One region of the [Rhizobium] kunmingense genome, then DNA from elsewhere that is predicted to be linked to it. Evidence: predicted binding sites of a transcription regulator. Region 1 holds the regulator's gene; the other holds the start of a gene.
What was found. Region 1 encodes PhoB, which activates phosphate uptake and scavenging genes when phosphate is short. Its sites were predicted from a motif close to TGTCATNNANCTGTCAT; they were not measured.

Region 1 (7,620 bases):
TGGCGTCATCGAGGATGACGCGCAGATCGGCCGAGGAGACCGTGGATAGATCGAGAAAATGCTTCGGAGATGCCATGTTATGTTCCCTATCAAGAGGGAACCATCAATGGCGCCCCCCTGCCTGCCCTCAGGCGGATTTCTTCAGCTGTTCGGCGGTGAGCGCTTCCGCTGCGCGCTCGATGCGGGCAAGGCCTTCGCGAGCCTCTTCCGCGGTGACTGTGAGCGGCGGCAGCAGACGCACGACATTGTCGCCAGCCGGAACGGCCAGCATCTTCTCTTCGCGCATGCCGGTCACGAGATCGCCTGCCGGAACCTTGGCCTTGATGCCGAGCAGCAGGCCTTCACCGCGGATATCCTCGATCACTTCCGGGAAGCGATCCTTGAGTGCCGCCAGACCCTGGCGGAAAACAAGCGATACGTCGCGGACATTTTCGAGGAAGCCTTCAGCCAGGACGATATCGAGCACAGCATTGCCGCAGGCCATGGCGAGCGGGTTGCCGCCATAGGTCGTTCCATGAATGCCGGGCTTCATGCCGGATGCGGCCTCGGCCGTCGCAAGGCATGCGCCGAACGGGAAGCCGCCGCCGATGCCCTTGGCGATCGCCATGATATCCGGCGTGATGCCCGCCCATTCGTGAGCGAAGAACTTGCCGGTACGGCCGACGCCGGTCTGGACCTCGTCGAGGATCAGCAGCAGGCCCTTCTCATCACAGATGCGGCGAAGCTCGCGCATGAATTCCTTCGGAACGGCGCGCACGCCACCCTCACCCTGGATCGGCTCGATGAGGATCGCACCTGTATTTTCATCGATCGCGGCATTCAGCGCTTCAAGATCGCCGAAAGGCACCTGATCGAAACCCTGCGCCTTCGGCCCGAAACCTTCCATGTACTTTTCCTGACCGCCGGCAGCGATCGTCGCGATCGTGCGGCCGTGGAAGGCGCCTTCGAAGGTGATGATGTGGAATTTTTCCGGGTGCCCCTTGGAGAAATGGTAGCGGCGTGCCGTCTTGATGGCGCATTCCAGCGCTTCCGCACCCGAATTGGTGAAGAACGCCTTGTCGGCGAAGGTCGCTTCCGTCAGGCGACGGGCAAGGCGCTCCTGCTCGGGGATCTCGTAGAGGTTCGACAGATGCCAGACCTTCTCGGCCTGCGACTTCAGTGCTTCGACGAGATGCGGATTGGCATGGCCGCAGGAGGTCACGGCGACGCCTGCGCCGAAATCCAGATATCGCTCGCCGCGTTCCGTCACGAGCCATACGCCCTCACCGCGCTCGAAGCGCAGCGGGGCCCGGGCAAAAGTGTCGAAAAGCGCGGCTTCAGCCATGGCGACATCACTCCTGAGGCAATCAATGTCCCGTTCGAAAAAGGACATTTCAAAAAATCAAAATGCCGCCCTCGGGGCGGCGGTCGCACTATCATCGCTCGACAGGGGAATGTCAACAAAACTCGCGGAATTGCAGGGCCTTCGCCCCCTCGGGCCACCACCACCGGCTGTGGCAAAAATGACTCGACAGGGAAGCAAGTTGGGGAAAACCCGAAAATCGATTCCCGACGATTCCCCGGACTCTTGTCACGGAGTCAACCGACCTCTAGGTTAATGGTCAATTACTAGACTGCATGCGGCGGAACTAGTCACCGACAAGCTATATATAGTATCTGCGACGGGTTTTACATCCGCCGCATCGGAGACGGATTCTGCATGCCGAAGTCGTTCAAAGGCGGAGAACGGGCATGAACTGGACAGACGAGCGCGTCGAAAGACTGAAGAAACTCTGGGCAGAGGGCCTCAGCGCCAGCCAGATTGCAGCACAACTTGGAGGCGTAAGCCGGAACGCCGTCATCGGCAAAGTTCACCGTCTCAACCTTCCGGGTCGCGCCAAGGCAGGCGGCACCGTTGCCACCAACCGCGCCGTCAAGCGCCCGGCTGTCGCGCCTCGCCCGCAGACTTTCGCCTCGCGTACGGCAACGGCCACCCGCACCGTTACCCGCCCGGTCGGCGCAACCGTCGTCCACGAGGAAATCGAGATCGAAGCCCGCCAGGAACTGGTGCTGCGCCCGGCAGCCAATATCGTCCTGCCGATCTCCAAGAAACTCGCCTTGACCGAACTGACCGAGCGCACCTGCAAGTGGCCGGTCGGCGACCCGCTGACGGACGATTTCCATTTCTGTGGCTGCGAGTCCCAGGACAGCTCGCCCTACTGCAAGTACCACGCAAAGCTGGCTTACCAGCCGGTACACGAGCGCCGTAAGGCGGGTGCAGCACGCGCCTGACCGGCACGGCACGGACTTCAAAACAGCGGGCTTTAAGGCCCGCTTTTTTATTGCCGGTCCCTGGACATGCCCCGGCTGCAAGGCAGGATTGCCCGTTCGACGCTTGCCCTTCGCAGCACAAGACCTTATTTATTCTGTGAGCGAGGACGACCTCCCCCAGTATGGGCATCAACAACCGGGACGACCCGGCAGAGCCCAAGGGGTATAAAGTCATGCGGACCACACGCGACCGTATTCGCCACGCCATCAGCTTCGAAATCATCGGACTTGCGCTGTTCATTCCGTTCAGCGCTTTCGTGTTCGACATGCCCATCTCGCATATGGGCGTGATCGGCATCGTTTCATCGACGCTCGCGACGATCTTCAACTATGTCTACAATCTCGGCTTCGACCATGCGATGCAGCGCCTGCGCGGCACTACGGAAAAAACGCTGGCTCTGCGCGTCCTGCATACGGTTCTTTTCGAACTCGGCCTGCTGGTCGTGCTGTTGCCGTTCATCGCCTGGTATCTCGGCGTGACGCTCTGGCATGCGCTGGTGATGGATATCTCGTTCGCGCTCTTCTACCTGGTCTACGCCTTCGTCTTCAACTGGAGCTACGACCGGGTGTTTCCTCTGCCCGAATGGCAGGAGAAGGCAGAAGCCTGATCTCTTCCCAAAAAGAAATCAGCCCGGAAGCGTCGACCGCTTCCGGGCTGATGTTCGTTCCGTCAGATCCTGTTGATCAGGATTCCATGGAATAACCCGCACCGCGAACGGTGCGGATGACATCCTGCATGTTGGAGAAGTTGAGCGCCTTGCGCAGGCGACCGACATGGACGTCGACGGTGCGTTCGTCGACATAGATATCGTGGCCCCAGACACCGTCGAGAAGCTGAGAACGCGAGAAGACGCGGCCCGGCGAAACCATCAGGAATTCCAGAAGGCGGAATTCCGTCGGACCGAGGCGCACTTCGCGGCTCTTGCGGTGAACGCGATGGGTCTCGCGATCAAGCTCGATGTCTCCGCATTTCAGAACGCTGGAGAGAACCTCCGGCTTGGCGCGGCGCAGCATGGCCTTGACGCGGGCCATCAGCTCGGGCGTCGAGAACGGCTTGACGACGTAATCGTCCGCGCCGGTCGCGAGGCCGCGAACGCGTTCGCTTTCCTCGCCGCGGGCCGTCAGCATGATGATCGGCAGACGTTCCGTCTCCGGCCGCATGCGCAGGCGCCGGCACAGTTCGATGCCCGATACGCCCGGCAGCATCCAGTCGAGGACCAGAAGATCCGGAGCGCGTTCCTGAAGCCGGATTTCCGCCTCGTCCCCCCTAAGGATGGTCTCGACTTCGTAGCCTTCGGCTTCGAGGTTGTAACGGAGGAGGACGCTCAGCGCCTCCTCGTCTTCCACTACCGCAATTCTTGGCTGCATCCTCATTACGCTCCGTCAGGTACGCTGCTGCATCGGCCCGAAAATCGGCTCGATTTTCGGAAGGCCCGATGCGCAGTTTCTTAGCAATCGAGCGCCCCATGCACGTCCTTAAGGACGTGCGGCCCTCCGGCAGCAATCACTCGGCGACAGCGCCGACAGTGTTTGCCGTATCATCCTTCGGGCGCTCGCCTTCCGGCGCCGCACCCGTGGTCATGTAGTAGATTGTCTCGGCGATGTTGGTCGCGTGGTCGCCGATACGCTCGATGTTCTTGGCGCAGAACAGGAGATGCGTGCAGGTGGTGATGTTGCGCGGATCTTCCATCATGTAGGTCAGAAGCTCGCGGAACAGCGACGTGTACATCGCGTCGATCTCTTCATCGCGCGAGCGGATCGCCTCTGCCCGTTCCGCCGAGCGGGTGGCGTAAACATCGAGAACATCCTTGAGCTGGACGGCCGCGAGATCCGACAGATGCTCGAGACCGCGGGCAAGCTTGCGCGGCACGCCGGTGCCCTGCACCGCGATGACGCGCTTGGCAGTGTTCTTGCCAAGATCACCGACGCGCTCCAGATCGGCTGCGATGCGCAGGGTGCCGATGATTTCACGCAGGTCGGCCGCCATCGGCTGACGCTTGGCGATGGTGACGATCGCCTTGTCCTGAATTTCGCGTTCGGCGTGATCGAGGATCACGTCGTCGGAGATGACCTTCTGGGCAAGCGCAGAGTCGGAGTTGACCAGAGCGCGCACGGCATCGCCGCACATCTGCTCGGCCAGGCCGCCCATTTCGGAAATGCGGCGGCGCAGATATTTCAGTTCTTCGTCGTAGGCAGAAAGGATATGACTGGATACCATCTTCTTGTCCTTGAAAATCCGTAGCAGCAGGCAAATGGCTTATCGCCGATCAGCCGAAGCGACCCATGATGTAATCCTGGGTGCGCTGGTCATCCGGATTGGTGAACATCTTGTCCGTGTCGTTCTCCTCGACCAGCTGGCCGAGATGGAACATGGCGGTGCGCTGCGAGACGCGGGCCGCCTGCTGCATCGAGTGCGTCACGATGACGATCGTGTAGTTGGCGCGCAGCTCGTGGATGAGTTCCTCAACCTTGGCGGTGGCGATCGGGTCGAGCGCCGAGCAGGGTTCGTCCATCAGGATCACTTCCGGCGAGACCGCGACCGCACGGGCGATGCAGAGACGCTGCTGCTGGCCACCGGAGAGACCGGTGCCGCCTTCATGCAGGCGATCCTTGACTTCGGCCCAGAGGCCGGCGCGCTGCAGAGATGCCTCGACGATCGCATCCATATCCGCCTTGCCGCGGGCAAGACCGTGGATCTTCGGACCGTAGGCGATGTTTTCGTAGATCGACTTCGGGAACGGGTTCGGCTTCTGAAACACCATGCCGACGCGGGCGCGCAGTTCCACGACATCGATTTCCTTGTCGTAGATGTCGTCCTGGTCGAGCGTGATCTTGCCGGTGACCTTGCAGTTCTCGATCGTGTCGTTCATGCGGTTCAGCGTGCGAAGGAAGGTCGACTTGCCGCAGCCCGACGGGCCGATAAGCGCCGTTACCGTGTTTTCGCGGACGTTCAGGTTGACGTCGAAAAGCGCGCGCTTATCGCCGTAATAGACCGAAACGTCCTTGCCGATCATCTTGTAGGCTACATCATTCATCTTCTTGTCCAGCGCCTTTTCAACTGCTGCTTCTGACAACATATTCATTGTGTCGATCTCCTACCACCGGCGTTCGAAGCGGCGGCGCAACAGAATTGCACCCACGTTCATGACAATGAGGAACAGGAGCAGGATGATGATCGCTCCCGAGGTTCTTTCGACGAAGGCGCGTTCCGCCTCGTTCGCCCACATGTAAATCTGCACCGGCAGCGCGGTCGACGGATCCATGGGGGTCGTCGGGTAGTTGGCGACGAAGGCGACCATGCCGATCAGAAGGAGCGGCGCGGTTTCGCCAAGCGCGTGCGCCAGGCCGATGATCGTGCCGGTGAGAATGCCCGGCATGGCGAGCGGCAGGACGTGGTGGAAGATGGTCTGCATCTTCGATGCGCCGAGGCCGAGAGCTGCGGCGCGGATCGACGGGGGAACCGCCTTCAGGGCCGCACGGGTGGCGATGATGATCGTCGGCAGGGTCATCAACGTCAGCACCAGACCGCCGACCAGCGAGGCCGAACGGGGCATGCCCATGAAGTTGACGAAGACTGCAAGGCCGAGAAGACCGTAGACGATAGAAGGCACCGCCGCGAGATTGTTGATGTTCACCTCGATCAGGTCGGTGAATCTGTTCTTCGGGGCGAATTCCTCGAGATAGATGGAGGCAGCGACACCGATCGGCAGCGACAGGATGAGCACGATCGCCATCATGTAGAAGGAGCCGATCAGGGCGACGCCGACGCCGGCGGCTTCCGGACGGCTGGAATTGCCGTTGACGAAGATGCCGGTGTTGAAGTGCTTGCCGAGAGCGCCCGCTTCCGCCAGCTGGTTCATCCAGCCGACCTGCTGGTCGGAGACTTTTCGGTTGTTTTCGGACACGGTGAGGTCGATCTGGCCCTTGAAGGCGCTGTCGATATCGCCGGCTGCGAGCAGCGACACGGTCTGGGTCGTGCCGATGATCTGCGGGTTGGAGGTGACCATGTCCCGCAGCTGACCGCGAACACCGTCCGAAATCATCTGGTTGACGGCACGCAGGCCCTGACGATCGCCCTCGGCGACGCCGAGCACCTTTGCCAGAGCATCGCGGGCGACAACCGGATAATTGGCGGTCATCAGACGCTGCGGATTTTCGGCACGCTCGTTATTCCGGTCGATGATCTGTTCGGAGAATTCGACTGGAATGGTGATCATCGTCTGCTGGAACGCGGTGTAGCCCTTGGAGACGACCGAGTAGAGCAGGAGGAACAGGAACAGGATGCCGAAGGACAGGGCTGCGATGCCATAGGCACGGAAGCGACGTTCGGCGGCATAGCGGCGCTTGATGCCGATATCGCGGCGAGCGGGCTTGGCCGACGCGCCGGCGGGGAAGGATACCACGTCGGTCATTCGTACTGCTCCCGGTATTTGCGCACGATGTAGAGCGCGTAGATGTTGAGGCAAAGCGTGATGGCAAACAGCGTGATGCCGAGCGCGAAGGCGACGAGCGTCTGCGGCGAGGTGAATTCAAGGTCGCCCGTCAGCTGGCTGACGATCTTGACGGTCACGGTCGTCATCGGCTCGAACGGATTGAGCTGCATGCGGGCGGCCACACCTGCGGCCAGCACGACGATCATCGTTTCACCGATGGCGCGCGAGGCGGTCATCAGCAGAGCGCCGACAATGCCCGGAAGTGCCGCTGGCAGCACGACCTTCTTGATCGTTTCCGACTGGGTGGCACCGAGACCGAGCGAACCGTCACGCAGGGTGCGCGGCACGGCGGTGATGATGTCGTCCGACAGCGAGGAGACGTAGGGGATCAACATGATGCCCATGACGAAACCGGCAGTCAGAACGGACTGCGCCTGGATGAAGTTGGCGAAGTCGCCGGTGGCTATGCCGTTGATCTGCGAAGATAGGTCGCGCAGGAACGGACCGACCGTGGTCAGGGCGAAGAAGCCGTAGACGATGGTCGGGATGCCGGCCAGGACTTCAAGCAGCGGCTTGGCGACCGAGCGCACGCCCCTGGATGCGTATTCGGACATGTAGATCGCCGAGAACAGGCCGCTCGGAACAGCGACGAGCATGGCGACGAGGCCGATATAGAGCGTGCCGAGAAGCAGCGGGATAAGCCCGAACTGGCCTTCCGAGGCGGTGGCGCCGGCGGCGGCGAAACGCGGATCCCAGACCGTGCCGAAGAAGAATTCCCAGGCGGGAACGCGGCCGAAGAAGTGGCCGGCTTCGGTGACCATCGACAGGACGATGCCGATGGTCGTGACGATGGCGATCGACGAGGCGAGAACAAGAC
Region 2 (7,620 bases), on a different contig from region 1:
GGGCACGTAGAAATCGGACCCGAGGTAGCCCTGGCTGAACAGCAGCACGGCAATGATGCCCATCGTCTTCTGCGCATCATTGCCGCCGTGGCCAAGCGAATAGAGCGAGGCGGAGACGAACTGCATGATGCGAAAGGTCCGGTCGACCGCAAACGGCGTCTGGCGCAGGAAGATCCACGACACGGCAAGCACCAGGACCAGCGCCAGGAAGAAGCCGATCGCCGGCGACAGCACGATCGCCCCCGCCGTCTTCAGAAAACCGCTCCAGACGATCGAGGAGACCCCGACCTTGGCGAACCCGGCACCGATCAGCCCACCCACGAGCGCGTGCGACGAGCTGGATGGGATACCGAAGATCCAGGTGACGATGTTCCAGACGATGGCGCCGATCAGCGCCGCAAAGATCACCGAAGGCGAGACGATGCCGGGATCGATGATGCCGGTTCCGAGCGTCTCGGCCACATGCAGGCCGAAGAACAGGAAGGCGATGAAGTTGAAGAACGCAGCCCAGGCCACCGCATATTGCGGCCGCAGCACCCGGGTCGAAACGATCGTCGCGATCGAATTGGCCGCATCGTGCAATCCGTTGAGGAAGTCGAAGAACAGCGCGATGGCGATCAGGCCGGCGAGAAGCGGAAAGGCGAGTGTCGCGTCCATCAGACGTTCTCGATCACGATGCCGCTGATCTCGTTGGCGACATCCTCGAACCGGTCGACGACTTTTTCCAGCTCGCCGTAGATCTCGCTGCCGATCATGTAAGCCATCGCATTGCCGGCGGCCCCATAGCGAACGAAAAGATCCTTCAGGCCCTGGTCGTGCAGGTCGTCGGACCGGCCTTCGGCGCGGGTGACTTCCTCGGCGATGGCGCTCAGGCGCTGGGCATTGGTGCCCACCTTGTCAAGCAGCGGAATGGCTTCGGCGACCAGATGCGCCGCGCGCACGACCTCCTCGCCCATCTGCCGCATCAGCGGATCGAAGCTCGTCTGCTCGAACAGGCGAATGGTCTTGACCGTCTTGTGCATCATGTCGATCGCGTCATCCATCGACTGGATCAGATCCTTGATGTCGCCGCGGTCGAAGGGCGTGATGAAACTGCGCCGCACGGCCAGAAGCACCTCGCGGGTGATGTTGTCGGCGCGGTCTTCCAGTGTCACGATCCGCTCGCAATTGGTCTCTAGGTCTTCGCCGTGGAGCAGATTGCGCAGGGCTTCGGCCGCTTCCACCACCGTGCGCGAATGTTCGGAGAACATGTCGAAGAACTTATCCTCGCGAGGCATCAATTTCCGGAAAACGCTCATCATGGCCCTGCTCCTCGGTCTCGCCCCAGTGTCACACGTCTGCGCCGCCACTGTCACAAAACTGTCATAAATGCTATCGGGCAGCTGGAATCAACTGCGAAAGTCGGCATTTAACCGCTCATGAAGCCTGTCAAGAAAGATCAGAAGCGGCCCGATGCCAAACCCAGAACGCTGCTTCAACAGCTGGCCCAGATGCCGGATAAACTGTTTAAGGGTGAGTTCCGGCAGCAATATGCGGCACTCTGCTATCGGGAGACAACCGATCGCGACGGCATCGAGGTGCTGGTCATCACATCGCGCGACAGCGGCCGCTGGGTGATTCCCAAGGGCTGGCCGATGAAACGGAAGAAGCCGCATCAGGCGGCCGAAATAGAGGCATTGCAAGAAGCCGGCGTGCGCGGCCAAGCCAGGAAAAAGCCGATAGGCCGCTATACGTATCTGAAATGGCTCGACAACGGCGATGTCGCGCCTTGCGTGGTGGATGTGTACGAGATCGAGGTCACGGAAGTTGCTGCCGATTACAAGGAGCGCGGTCAGCGTGTCCTGGACTGGGTTTCGCCTGACGAGGCCGCGCGCCGTGTTCGAGAAGTGGAACTAAAATCTCTGCTTGTCGACTTCAATCCGAGGATTAGATCGAAGCCGAACGTCACGAAATAGTCACCCGCGACGTGACTATCCATCGCCTTGATGGGATATGAACCTATGACCTATCTATCCGACCACTGAACGTGAAATGAGGAAGATCGACCAAAGTTAAATATTGATTTCTATACTCATATTTTTTAAATTCCTTTAATGAGCATTTCTTCATCGCCCTCGCAACTTGTAACGACCCACCTTCAGGGTCAGTTGCTGGTGGAGACAAGTACCAAGATCTTCTCCGAGCCGCTCCACGTATCCTCACCCATACGAGACGGGCTGCGCATCATCGTCGTATTGCAGGGTCGCATGCAGCTTGAGGCCGGCGATGCCCCTCTTTTGGACATTCGCACACCAACCACGTTCGCTGTTCTGAGCGAAGGAGAAAACCGGCGGCAGCAGGTATTCTCGCACGATACGCCTTTCAGCGTCGTTCTTCTGCAGATTGATCGTGAATTAATCGAGACCGAATACCAGCGCAATCCTGCGTCATTGCTATGTGGCATGCGGGATCGTTCAGGCGGCAGCCTTGTGCTTCGATCCAGAAAAGCTGACACCGCAATCAGCGCTCTCGGCGCCCAATTGCTCGGCCATCGCGATGCAAACCATGGCTTTTACCGGTGCGCAAAAGCGCTGGAACTCGCCTCGCTTGTCTTTGAAGGCTTCTCTCCTGCGGCGGATGGGGCCTTTTCGGGGTACCTGACGCCGTCGGACCGCGATCGGGTACGCGCAGCATGCGACCTCCTCGTTGCAAACTCGGTCGACCCGCCCGATCTCACGGATGTGGCACGCCGATGCGGCATCAATCTTTCCAAGCTCAATCGTGGCTTTCGCACAATCTACGGCATGGCCCCGTATCGCTACATTCAGGAATATCGCCTCAACCGTGCCTACAAGATGTTGGCCAGCGGGCACTTCACGGTGAGCCAGGTAGCGTCGGAAGCCGGATATACTCCTGCGCATTTCTCGACCCTGTTCCGACGCCGCTTCGGCGTCGCGCCCAACACTCTGGTTCCGCACGCGTCATCCCGCGAAATCAATCGGCTTTCGTGATAGAATCACGAAAGCATTTCTCAGGATCGCGAAAGTGGAGATCATTGCTCACCATTCAGTGCAAACGCTAAAACGCCACCATCTATTTCGTGGGGGCAACCAATGATATTCTCTCGCCAGTCCGGCCTCGTGAAGCGCCAGAGCATGATGTTGGCTGCCAGCGCGGCAACCTTTACCCTGATGCTCACACAAGCGCATGCGCAAGATGCCGGCACGCAGCTTGCGCCGATAGTGGTGCAAGCGAATGGCGAAAACGCCAACGGGCCGGTTCGTGGCATCGTCGCTAAACAGAGCGCAACCGCCACTAAGTCCGCACGAGCGGTGGCAGAAACACCGCAATCGATTTCGATCGCCACCGCAGACCAGATCCGCCAACAGCAGGTGACGACGACCAGCGAGGCGATGCGCTACACGCCGTCCACCAATGCCGAAATCTTCGGCGCCGATCCGCGCGCCGATTGGGTTCGCATGCGCGGCTTCATCGTTCCGGAACTGCTGGATGGAACCCGGATGCCGCGCGCCACTTATGCCTGGCCACGGATCGACCCCTACATGGTCGAACGCATCGAAGCACTGCGTGGCCCGGCAGCAGCCCTTTACGGCCAGACACCGCCCGGCGGTCTCCTCAATTTCGTCAGCAAGAAGCCAACCGACGAACCGCTGCGTGAGGTTCAGTTCACGCTCGGCGAGCCATGGCGCAAACAAGCTGCTTTCGACTTTAGCGGCCCGATCGACGAGGAAGGCAAGTTCCTCTACCGCGTGACAGGCATGGTGCGTGACGCGGAAACGCAGGTCGATCATGTCGACGACAACCGCCTCTTCATCGCGCCGTCGATCACCTTCAAACCGGAGGAAGGCACGGAATTGACCATTTCGGGCCACCACATCCGCGACGATGGCGGCTCCCTGCAGTTCCTGCCTGCGCCCGGCATGCTTTACCCTAGCGCCTACGGCTATTACGACCGCAGCACCTACATCGGAGAACCCGGCTACGACGATTTCCAAAGACGCCAGTCGGCTATCGGTTATCAGTTCGAGCACCAGTTCGACAACGGCATCACCTTTAATTCCTCGGCACGACTGATGGAAGTGGACTACGACCTGAGCGTGGTGCGCGGCCATCCCGCCGCAGCGGCCGTTCCGCCGATGGTCAACCGTCTCGCAGTTGAGATTCACGACGTCGCCCGAACGTTCACCATGGACAACAACATCTCCGGCACAGTCGAAACCGGCCCGATCACGCACGACCTGTTGGCCGGTGTGGACGTGCTCGTCCAAAACTACGACTACCAATTCGGTACCGGCACGGCCTCGCCGCTCAATATCTACAACCCTGTCTACGGTCAGGCGACGATCGGGGCGATTACCAATACCGCCAATGCCAAGCAGAACGTCAATCAGGTCGGCATCTACCTCCAGGACGAGATGTCGCTCGACAACTGGCGCCTGACACTGACTGGCCGCTATGACACAGCCGAAATGGACACCTATAATCGTCTTAATTCGACCCGAACGGTCAACGATGACGGCGCCTTCACAGGTCGTGCCGGTCTGCTCTATGCTTTCGACAACGGTATCGCTCCTTACGTCAGCTACGGCACATCGTTCGAGCCGACGCAGGGTCTGAGCACCTCCGGCCAGCCTTGGGATCCGAACGAAGGCAAACAGCTCGAAGTCGGCGTCAAGTATCAGCCACTCGGCACCGATCATCTGTTCACACTGGCAGCCTTCGATCTCGAACAGAGCAATCTCGTCGTGACCAGCGGCGGTGTCTCCCAGCAGATTGGTCGCGTCGAGATGCGCGGTATCGAGGCGGAAGCCAAGATCAGCATGTGGGACGGGTGGGACATGATAGCATCCTATGCCTATCTCGACTCGAACGTCACAGCGACGGGCAAGCGCGTGATCTATGTGCCTAACCACCAGGCAGCACTGTGGGTGAACCATACTTTCTCAGGCAATCTGGAAGGCCTCAGTGCTGGCGCCGGCGTGCGTTATACGGGTGCAAGTTTCGGCGACACGGCCAATGCTCTTGAAGCACCGGCCTACACGCTGTTTGACGTGGCGGCACGCCTTGATCTCAGCGCAATCAATGAAAGTCTGAAGGGCACAGAGGTTGCGGTCAATGTCGCCAATGTGTTCGACAAGGAATACGTGGCATCGTGCAACACGGTCACCCAGTGCTATTGGGGAACGGGCCGCACGATCCGCGCGACGCTGACGCATCGCTGGTAGGCAAGGCAATGGTGGCAAGGGCATGACGTTGAGACGGCGGGACATACTGGGTCTGATGGCTGGCGCAATGGCACTGGCAACCAGGCCGGCGCACGCCGAAAAGGCGCTCGTCTCGGCTTCCCTGCCTGAGCTACCGTCTACTCCAAAAAAGATCCTCTTGGGTGACGGGCACTTGCTTCTGGCGCTGTCTCTGGTTCACCCCTCTCCGGGCGAGCTTGTCTGCGCCTGGCAGGGCGATCTGGTGCGGCACAGCAAGGAAATTTTTGCCGCCTATCAGGCAGCCTTTCCCGGTCTTGCCACCGTACCCGTGGTCGGACAGGCGAGCCCGCAGACATTTTCAGTGGAAGCCGCCCTCGCCAGCCGCCCGGACGTCGTTCTTCTTGGCGGCTGTTACGGACCGGGGCCGGAAGATGAAACAGTGGTCAAGCGGCTGGAGGCCGCCGGAATACCGGTTGCGTTTGTCGACTTCTACGAAGATCCGATCGCTAATACTGCACCCAGCATGCGCCTGATCGGCAGGCTTCTTGGCGGAGCAGCGGAAGAAAAGGCGGAACGCTTCGCCCGCTGGCACGAGACCTCGATCGCCACCATTCGCGAGCGACTTGCCGCAGAAAAATCCAAGCGCCCGACGGTAATGCTGCAGGCGAATGCCGGAGCGCCCGGCTGGGACTGTTGCTGGGTGCCGGGCGCCGGCGGCCTCGGCGCCTTCATCGAGCTTGCCGGTGGCGACAATATCGGTGCATCACTTAGCCCCCTTCCCTGGATACAGGCACGGCGGGAATTCGTCCTGACGACCGATCCGCAATTCGTCTTCGTGACCGGGGGTGGTTATCTTGCTGGTCGCAGCGGGCTGGTGATCGGGCCGGGCGTCGCTACGGACGCAGCCGTAGCGAGCCTCGAAGCCGTTGCCATGCGGGCCGATACCGCACCACTCACGGCGTTTCAGGAAAAACGCGTCAGCGGCATCTGGCATCTGTTGCACGCGACGCCCTTTAATCTGCTTGCCGCCCAGTCGATAGCACAGCGACTGCATCCGCAATTGTTTGCCGACCTGGATCCGGCGGCGACCATGGCCCGCATCAACCGGGACTTTCTGGCCGTGCCACTCGAGGGCACGTACTCCGTGGATCTCCCCGCATGAACGGCCATCTTGCACAGCCCGCCAGAATGTTAGGCGAAAACGGCGAGCGTATCGTCGCCAGCCATCGCCGGCTGTCGGTTCGCCGCACGGTCCTGCTGATCTGCCTTCTGACAGCCGCCGTTGTTTTGCTGTTTGCAGACATCATCACCGGCCCGTCAGGCCTGAGCGCGACAGACGTGCTGACAGGTCTTATCGACCCCGCCTCGCTCGACCGGATCGAGGCCGTGATCCTTTATGACGTTCGGCTGCCGGCGGCTTTGATGGCGCTTCTGGTGGGCGCCGCGCTTGCAACCGCAGGCGTCGAGATGCAGACGGTGCTCGACAACCCGCTTGCCTCGCCCTTTACGCTCGGCGTCTCGTCGGCGGCAGCGCTCGGTGCGGCGGTGGCCATTGTTACCGGCGCAAGCATACCGTACCTCGGATCAGGCTGGTTCGTTTCCGCCAATGCCTTTCTGTTTGCCATCAGTTCCGTCGTGCTGTTGCAGGTTCTGACACGTCTGAAGGGCGGCGGCAGCGAGCATCTTGTTCTTTTCGGCATCGCGTTGGTGTTCTCGTTCAATGCCGCGATCTCACTCTTGCAGTTCTATGCCTCGGCCCAGTCTGTGCAGCAGGTTGTGTTCTGGATGATGGGAAACCTGCAACGGGCCGACTGGACAAATGTTTCCGTTTTGGGGGTGATCACGGCGGTTGTGTTGCCAATGTCATGGATGGCATCGCCGCAACTGACGGCACTGCATCTTGGCGAGGAACGCGCCATGTCCTTTGGAGTCGACGTCAAGCGACTAAGACTGACGTCGCTGATCCGCGTTAGCCTGCTGACGGCGACCGCCGTCGCCTTTGTCGGCACGATCGGCTTCATAGGCCTTGTCGGCCCGCACATCGCCCGCATGATCATCGGCGAGGACCACCGCTTCCTCATTCCCGCCAGTGCGCTGTCGGGAGGTATCCTTCTGCTTGCGGCATCAATTGCCGCAAAGCTGCTGGTTCCGGATGCCAACTTACCTGTAGGCATCGTCGCCGCCCTCGTCGGCGTGCCCGTTTTCGTCGCACTGATCCTGCGACAGGGGACGCGCCGATGAGTGCGCTGTCGCTGCAGGATATTCATGCAGGCTACGCCGGCAAATCCGTGCTGGACGGTGTCAGCCTGAGCGATATCGCCCCCGGCCAGATCCTCGCGCTGACGGGCCCAAACGCGGCAGGCAAATCGACCGTCTTGAAAGCGATAGCGGGTTTTTTGCCGGTCAGGGGCAAGAT

Region 2: a site for PhoB is predicted at 1,350-1,366, ahead of AC0JZ4_RS25210 (DUF47 domain-containing protein). Genes of this name have one in related genera too.

Annotation. Positions count from the first base shown of each region.
Region 1 covers NZ_CDRNXG010000001.1:651,170-658,789, forward strand. The annotation lists gene argF (ornithine carbamoyltransferase) at 1-76, opposite strand, end outside; gene AC0JZ4_RS03300 (acetylornithine transaminase) at 128-1,324, opposite strand; gene AC0JZ4_RS03305 (GcrA family cell cycle regulator) at 1,732-2,271, shown strand; gene AC0JZ4_RS03310 (PACE efflux transporter) at 2,484-2,918, shown strand; gene phoB (phosphate regulon transcriptional regulator PhoB) at 2,995-3,678, opposite strand; gene phoU (phosphate signaling complex protein PhoU) at 3,815-4,528, opposite strand; gene pstB (phosphate ABC transporter ATP-binding protein PstB) at 4,578-5,393, opposite strand; gene pstA (phosphate ABC transporter permease PstA) at 5,406-6,722, opposite strand; gene pstC (phosphate ABC transporter permease subunit PstC) at 6,719-7,620, opposite strand, start outside.
Region 2 covers NZ_CDRNXG010000003.1:196,000-203,619, forward strand. The annotation lists gene AC0JZ4_RS25205 (inorganic phosphate transporter) at 1-657, opposite strand, end outside; gene AC0JZ4_RS25210 (DUF47 domain-containing protein) at 657-1,301, opposite strand; gene AC0JZ4_RS25215 (NUDIX hydrolase) at 1,419-1,955, shown strand; gene AC0JZ4_RS25220 (helix-turn-helix transcriptional regulator) at 2,094-2,990, shown strand; gene AC0JZ4_RS25225 (TonB-dependent siderophore receptor) at 3,093-5,225, shown strand; gene AC0JZ4_RS25230 (ABC transporter substrate-binding protein) at 5,293-6,366, shown strand; gene AC0JZ4_RS25235 (FecCD family ABC transporter permease) at 6,363-7,445, shown strand; gene AC0JZ4_RS25240 (ABC transporter ATP-binding protein) at 7,442-7,620, shown strand, end outside.